2 linked regions of the Desulfovibrio desulfuricans genome follow. The main gene of each other region encodes a partner of the protein of the gene in region 2 in a complex. Links are inferred from orthologs where the notes say so. Each region holds a gene or a part of one and is shown on either strand. Other genes may lie near its edges. The genes, in order: prfA and prmC.

What was found.
Region 1: the proteins of prmC (region 2) and prfA are in contact, whole or in part, in a crystal structure (PDB 2B3T), measured with the Escherichia coli proteins. The link is inferred for Desulfovibrio desulfuricans from one-to-one orthologs.

What each region holds. Positions count from the first base shown.
Region 1 is NZ_JANFYZ010000004.1:106,396-109,688, forward strand. The notes cover bases 225-3,199. They hold prfA (peptide chain release factor 1), read right to left. Parts: upstream 2,260-3,199; coding sequence 1,189-2,259; downstream 225-1,188. Other genes in these bases: NE637_RS06300 (urease accessory protein UreF), read left to right, coding at 225-461; ureG (urease accessory protein UreG), read left to right, coding at 467-1,096; NE637_RS06315 (DUF1385 domain-containing protein), read right to left, coding at 2,392-3,199. Outside these bases: more of NE637_RS06300, read left to right, coding at 1-224; more of NE637_RS06315, read right to left, coding at 3,200-3,293. UniProt on the Escherichia coli protein: Peptide chain release factor 1 directs the termination of translation in response to the peptide chain termination codons UAG and UAA.
Region 2 is NZ_JANFYZ010000002.1:194,762-197,956, forward strand. Bases 59-2,935 are described here. They hold prmC (peptide chain release factor N(5)-glutamine methyltransferase), read right to left. Parts: upstream 1,992-2,935; coding sequence 1,125-1,991; downstream 59-1,124. Other genes in these bases: tuf (elongation factor Tu), read right to left, coding at 59-390; lon (endopeptidase La), read right to left, coding at 1,997-2,935. Outside these bases: more of tuf, read right to left, coding at 1-58; more of lon, read right to left, coding at 2,936-3,195. UniProt on the Escherichia coli protein: Methylates the class 1 translation termination release factors RF1/PrfA and RF2/PrfB on the glutamine residue of the universally conserved GGQ motif, i.e. on 'Gln-235' in RF1 and on 'Gln-252' in RF2.

The sequences.
Region 1 (3,293 bases), on a different replicon or contig from region 2:
TGCTTGCCGGACGCGAAAGCCGCGAACTGTGGCAGGAAGAAATCCAGATGGGACGCGCCTTGCGCCGCATTTTGCACGATCAGGACATGCTGCCGCACTGGCCTCTGCCAGACAACGCGGGGTACACGGCCTGTTTTGCTGTTGCCGCCGTCATGCTCGACCAGCACGCCCGCAGCATGGAGCCTTTTAGCGACCCTGCCGCGCAACAGCGCGCCGGGATGGATGCGGCCTGCGCCTATGTGTGGAGCTGGCTGCAAAATCAGGTGGCCGTGGCCTGCAAAACGGTACCTCTGGGCCAGACCGCCGCACAAAAACTGTTGCTGGAGTTCATGCCTGCCGTGCCGCAACTGGTGGCGCAGGCAGCGGCCCTGCCCGATGACGACATCGGCTCCAGCCTCCCCGGCCTTGCCCTGTGCAGCGCCGGACACGAACGACAATACACCCGACTTTTCAGGAGTTGAACGTCATGACCAATAGACCCTGCCTGCGAGTGGGCGTTGGTGGCCCAGTGGGTTCCGGCAAAACGGCCCTCTTGCGCCACCTGTGCATGCGCCTTCGCAAGCACTACAACATGGCTGTCGTCACCAACGACATTTATACCCGCGAGGATGCGGAATTTCTGCTGCGTCACAACGCCCTTGAGGCCGACCGCATCATCGGCGTTGAAACGGGCGGCTGCCCGCACACTGCCATCCGCGAAGACGCCTCCATGAACATTCAGGCAATTGAAGAGCTTCAGGCCCGCCATCCCGGCCTTGAGCTGGTGCTGGTGGAAAGCGGCGGAGACAACCTCTCCGCCACGTTCAGCCCGGAACTGGCAGACCTCACCATCTATGTCATCGATGTGAGCGGCGGGGACAAAATCCCGCGCAAGGGCGGCCCCGGCATCACCAAGTCCGACCTGCTCATCATCAACAAGGTTGACCTCGCGCCCATGGTGCATGCCTCGCTGGACGTGATGGAGCGCGACACCCGGCGCATGCGCGGCGAACGCCCCTATGTGCTCACAGAGATGCTTTCCGGCGCAGGCATTGAAGCCGTGATCGCCTTTATCATCCGCGAGGGCATGCTGCGGCTGCCCGACCAGTCAGTATAAGTGCATTGCCTGCCGCGTGGATGCCCGCCACGCAGACGCAAAAAACGCCCGCGATTGCGGGCGTTTTTAGTATCCATATTACAGGCAGGCGATTAATCAGAAGCCTGCGCCTTGAGCGCATCGGCCTGCGCCACAGTGCTCAGGGCTTCAATCAGAGGATCGATTTCGCCTTCCATGATGCGGTCCAGAGAATACAAGGTCAGGTTGATGCGGTGATCCGTGCAACGCCCCTGCGGGAAATTGTAGGTGCGGATGCGTTCGGAACGGTCGCCGGAACCCACCTGCGACTTGCGGTCGGCGGAAATTTCCGAATTATAGCGTTCACGCTCGGCGGCCAGGATGCGCGAGGCAAGCACCTTCATGGCGCGGGCCTTGTTTTTGTGCTGCGAACGTTCATCCTGACAGGTCACAACGGTATTGGTGGGCAAGTGCGTGATGCGCACAGCCGATTCCGTTTTGTTGACGTGCTGGCCGCCAGCGCCGGAGGCCCGGTAAATGTCGATGCGCAGGTCTTCCGGGCGGATTTCCACGTCCACTTCTTCCGCTTCGGGCATAACGGCCACGGTGGCGGCAGAGGTGTGGATGCGGCCCTGGGCTTCCGTGGCGGGCACACGCTGCACGCGGTGGGTGCCCGCCTCGAACTTGAGGCGGCTGTACACCTTGTTGCCGCTGATAAGGCAGATAACTTCCTTGAGGCCGCCCGATTCAGAGGGCGATTCGCTCATGAGTTCCACCTTCCAGCCCTTTACTTCGGCATAGCGCGAATACATGCGGAACAGGTCAGCGGCAAACAGGGCCGCTTCTTCGCCGCCAGTACCGGCGCGGATTTCAAGAATGGTGTTCTTTTCGTCCAGCGGATCCTTGGGCAGCAGCATGAGCTTGAGCTCCTGCTCCACCTCGGGCAGTTCCGTTTCAATGCGGCGCAGGTCTTCCTGGGCAAGCTCGCGCATTTCCGGGTCTTCATCGCGCAGCAGCAGCTTGTTTTCGGCCTGTTCCTGCAACAGCGCCTTGTGACGGCGGTACATCCCCACAATGTCGCGCAGATCGGCATGGGCCTTGGTGAGCTTGCGGTAGTGTTCCTGATCGTTGAACACGTCCGGCTCAGCCAGGGAATGCTCCAGCTCCATGAATTTCTTTTCCAGACCTTCCAATTTGGCGAACATAGGTGTCTCCAACACGCTGTGGGCGGAAAAAACGAAAATCGGGCGCGCAGCCATGCCGCAAGCAGCATGTCAGGCAACAGGCCCATGTACAGCATCTGCCGCAAAGGCGGCAGAAAAAGACGGCAATAAGCGCTATTCCGTGGTGTAGGCTACGGTGCGCACCCTCGCGCCGTCATCCGGGCCAAGGGCTTCACGCAGGGCCACCACGGCCACTTCAAGCTGGCTTTCGTCAGGCTCGTAGGTGGTGAGCCGCTGGAGGGCCAGCCCCGGGGCGCGCAGCACAGTTGCCGACAGCCCTTCGGGCAGCTTGGCGGCGTAGCGTATAAGCTCATAGGCCAGCGCGCTTATAGGCACCATCAACAGCAGCTTGACTCCAATGGTGAGTGCGTGCTTGGCCACTTCGCCCTGCGGCGTGTAAATGCTCAACATCAGGGGAACCAGCACCGCATGCAGCAATATGGAAATGCTGATGACAAACAGCAAAAACGTGGTTCCGCAGCGCGGATGCAGACGGCTTTTACCCATGGCAGCGGCTGCGTCCACATCGCCCCCCGCCTCATAGGCGTGGATGGTTTTGTGTTCTGCCCCGTGATACTGAAAAACACGGCGGATATCAGGCACATATGAAATTGCCTTGATATACCCCATGAAGATGCAGCACTTGAAAAAGCCGTCCCAGAGGTGGAACGAAAGCCCTTCCACATCGCCGCCAAGGCGCGCCCAAAGCATCACCAGCGAGAGCAGGTGCGGCACAACCACAAAAAGGCCTACTGCCATCAGCAGGGCCAGAATCAGCGTAAGCACCAGATGCCAGCCGGAGATTTCCTCCTGCTCGCTCTGGGCCACAGCTTCAACCGAGCGGTTGAGCGCCTTGATGCCGTTGACCAGGGTCTCCAGCAGCACAGGAAAGCCCCGTACAAAGGGCTTTTTGAGCCAGGGGCTGCGGGTAAGCGAAAACCACGGGCAGCGCATGGCACGAATGACGCCGTCGGTCTGGCGAACAGCCAGTCCGTAGACATCACCGTGACGCATCA
Region 2 (3,195 bases):
CTGGGGCACGCCGACCTGACGGGCAAGCAGGATGTGCTCACGGGTCTGGGGCATGGGACCGTCAGTGGCGGCCACAACGATGATACCGCCGTCCATCTGGGCAGCGCCGGTGATCATGTTCTTGATGTAGTCGGCGTGGCCGGGGCAGTCAACGTGGGCGTAGTGACGGGTAGCGGTTTCGTATTCCACGTGTGCGGTGGAAATGGTGATGCCGCGTTCCTTTTCTTCGGGGGCCTTGTCGATTTCGTCATACGAAATGAACTTGCCCGAGCCCTTCAGGCCGGCGATCTTGGTGATGGCGGCGGTGAGGGTGGTCTTGCCATGGTCGATGTGGCCGATGGTGCCGATGTTTACATGGGGCTTTTTGCGTTCAAATTTTTCCTTGCCCATTGTACGTCTCCCTGGAGAAAAAAATGTTTGCGTTTTACCTGCGTTACTAAATTCGTTTTGAATTCGTAGAGCTGTAACGCCTGCTCCTCGCGTAACGGCTGCGGTAGTGGGAAGTTCCGTTGGGCGGCCCGCTATCCGCATTCAGTCCCTGGACACCAGGGAACGTGCATTGGCGGACAAGGTGACTGAGGGGGAGGCGGAATCAGGCAGGATTTTGGAGCGGGAAACGGGATTCGAACCCGCAACCCTCAGCTTGGAAGGCTGATGCTCTAGCCGTTGAGCTATTCCCGCACGCTACCGTAGTTCCCCGACAGGCGTCCTGTCTCCTACAGCCAAGGCAGTTTATTCAAACCAGCCACCAACCGTCCAGTATTTGGCGACGGAAAAGTGGTGGTGGAGGGGGGTGGATTTGAACCACCGAAGTCTTACGACGACAGATTTACAGTCTGTTCCCTTTGGCCACTCGGGAACCCCTCCACTCTTGCCGAAAAGTCGGAAAGTCCGATCTTCGTTCAGCTTCTTGTGGAGCTGGCGATGGGACTCGAACCCGCAACCTGCTGATTACAAATCAGCTGCTCTGCCAGTTGAGCTACGCCAGCGGCAACACAGCTTATTAGCGATTTTCATTCTGCTTTGCAAGCAAAAATTTCGCTTTGGCTCAAATTTTTTCAAATTATAGTGAGCCGTGCTGCTTTTTACCGTTTTTCGCGCCTTTGCGCGGAAACGATTTGGCCTTATAGCCCTTTCCTCGCCAATGTGCAACGGTTAAGTTGGGCAATGTCCCGTTTATTTTCAATTTTTTTGAAAATTCCCGTGGCAGCCAGCATTTCGCGCACGGCCTCCGCTTGGTTTGCGCCGTGCTCCAGCAAAACCCAACCGCCATTTTGCAATGCAAGCGCGGCTGCATCCACGGCTGCTTTAAGGTGGAGCAGGCCGTTGTTTTCAGAGAACAGGGCGCTGTGCGGCTCGTTGTGCAACACTTCATCCATAACCATGTGCCGCTCGGCATCAGCTATATATGGAGGGTTGCTCACAAGCAGACGCAGCGATTCCGGTTTGAGCGGCGGAGTACGCATGTCTGCGCGCAGCGCCGCAATTCTGCCATCTACACTATGCCGCACCGCATTCTGCGCGGCAACGGCAATGGCATTGGGGCAGATATCCAGCAGAATACCGCTCCAGCAGGGGCGCTCCGCCGCCAGGGTGATGCCGATGCAGCCTGTGCCGGTGCCCAGGTCTGCAAAGCTGAGGTGTTCTTCCGGCAGCAGCTCCAGAGCATTGTCTACAATGAGTTCTGTTTCCGGTCTGGGAATAAGGGTGTGCGGCGTAACCGTAAAGTCGCGGCCATAAAATTCCTTGCGCCCGATGATCTGGGCCAGAGGTTGCCCCGTGGCCCGGCAGGCCACCAGCGCTAGAAAATTATTCTCTTCTATGGCCGTCAGCTCCCGCCCCGCCTCCAGAATGCAAAAAAGGCGGGCGGATCCTGAAGGATCCCCCTTGAGCGTTTCGCGCGCCAGCACTTCTGCGCAAAGGCGGGGGCTGTCCACCCCCGCCTTTGTCAGTTGTTCTGTCGCTTCATCTATATATTGCTTGAGGCGCACGAATGTCAGGCTCCGGCTTCCGCGGGCCGCTTGGGCTTTCTGGCGCCAGCGGTTTTGGCTGTTGCCGTGCCCTTGGCTGCTACACCCGTGGATTCTTCCACCTTGCTTTTGCCGCCCTTGCCCGTTGCGGAACTGCCGCGCCCACCCTTGGTTTCAAACACGATGGGCAGCAGTTCGTCATAATGGTGCACAGGGTGCACGGTGATGCGCTTGAGCAGTTCCTTGGGCACATCCTCAAGATCTTTGACGTTCTGGTGCGGAATGACCACGTGCTTGAGACCGCGCGCCACGCCCGCCAGAATTTTTTCCTTGATGCCGCCCACAGGCAGCACCCGGCCTTGCAGGGTGATCTCGCCGGTCATGCACAGGTCTGCGCGCACACGCCGTCCGCTCAGGGCGGAGATGAGGGCCGTGGTCAGCGTAACGCCCGCCGAGGGGCCGTCCTTGGGCGTTGCGCCCGCAGGCACGTGCACGTGCAGGTCGTATTGCGACACAAAACCGGGGTCCACGCCAAGGTCGTCCGCACGGCTGCGGATGTAGCTCAAGGCAGCCTGGGCGCTTTCCTTCATCACATCACCAAGTTGCCCGGTGAGGGTGAGGCCTCCCTTGCCCTTCATGACAGTGGCTTCAACAGTCAGCACTTCGCCGCCAGCGGGCGTCCAGGCCAGGCCCAGAGCCATGCCGGGCATGAGCTTCTTTTCCTTTTCGTCTTCAATAAAGCGGGGCGCGCCCAACAGTTTTTCCACATCGGCCACGTCAACCATAAAGGGCGGCTTTTTGCCCTCGGCCTTACGGCGGGCCAGTTTGCGGCAGATGGAGGAAAGCTCGCGCTCAAGGTTGCGCAGCCCGGCCTCGCGCGTGTATTCGCGGATGATCTTTTCCAGGGCTTCTTCCGTCAGTTCCACATCCTTTGGGGCAAGGCCATTGTCTTCCACCTTCTTGGGCAGCAGATGCTTGCGGGCGATCTGGGCCTTTTCCTGCAAGGTGTAACCGGGCAGGGAAATGACTTCCATACGGTCGCGCAGGGCCGCCGGGATGGTTTCCAGATGGTTGGCCGTGCAGAGGAACATAACCTTTGAAAGATCAAAGGGCACGTTCAGGTAGTGGTCGCTGAAGGTGTAGTTCTGTTCCGGATCAAGCACTTCCAGCAGGGCGGATGAGGGATCGCCCCTGAAATCCGCGCCCAGCTTGTCCACTTCGTCCA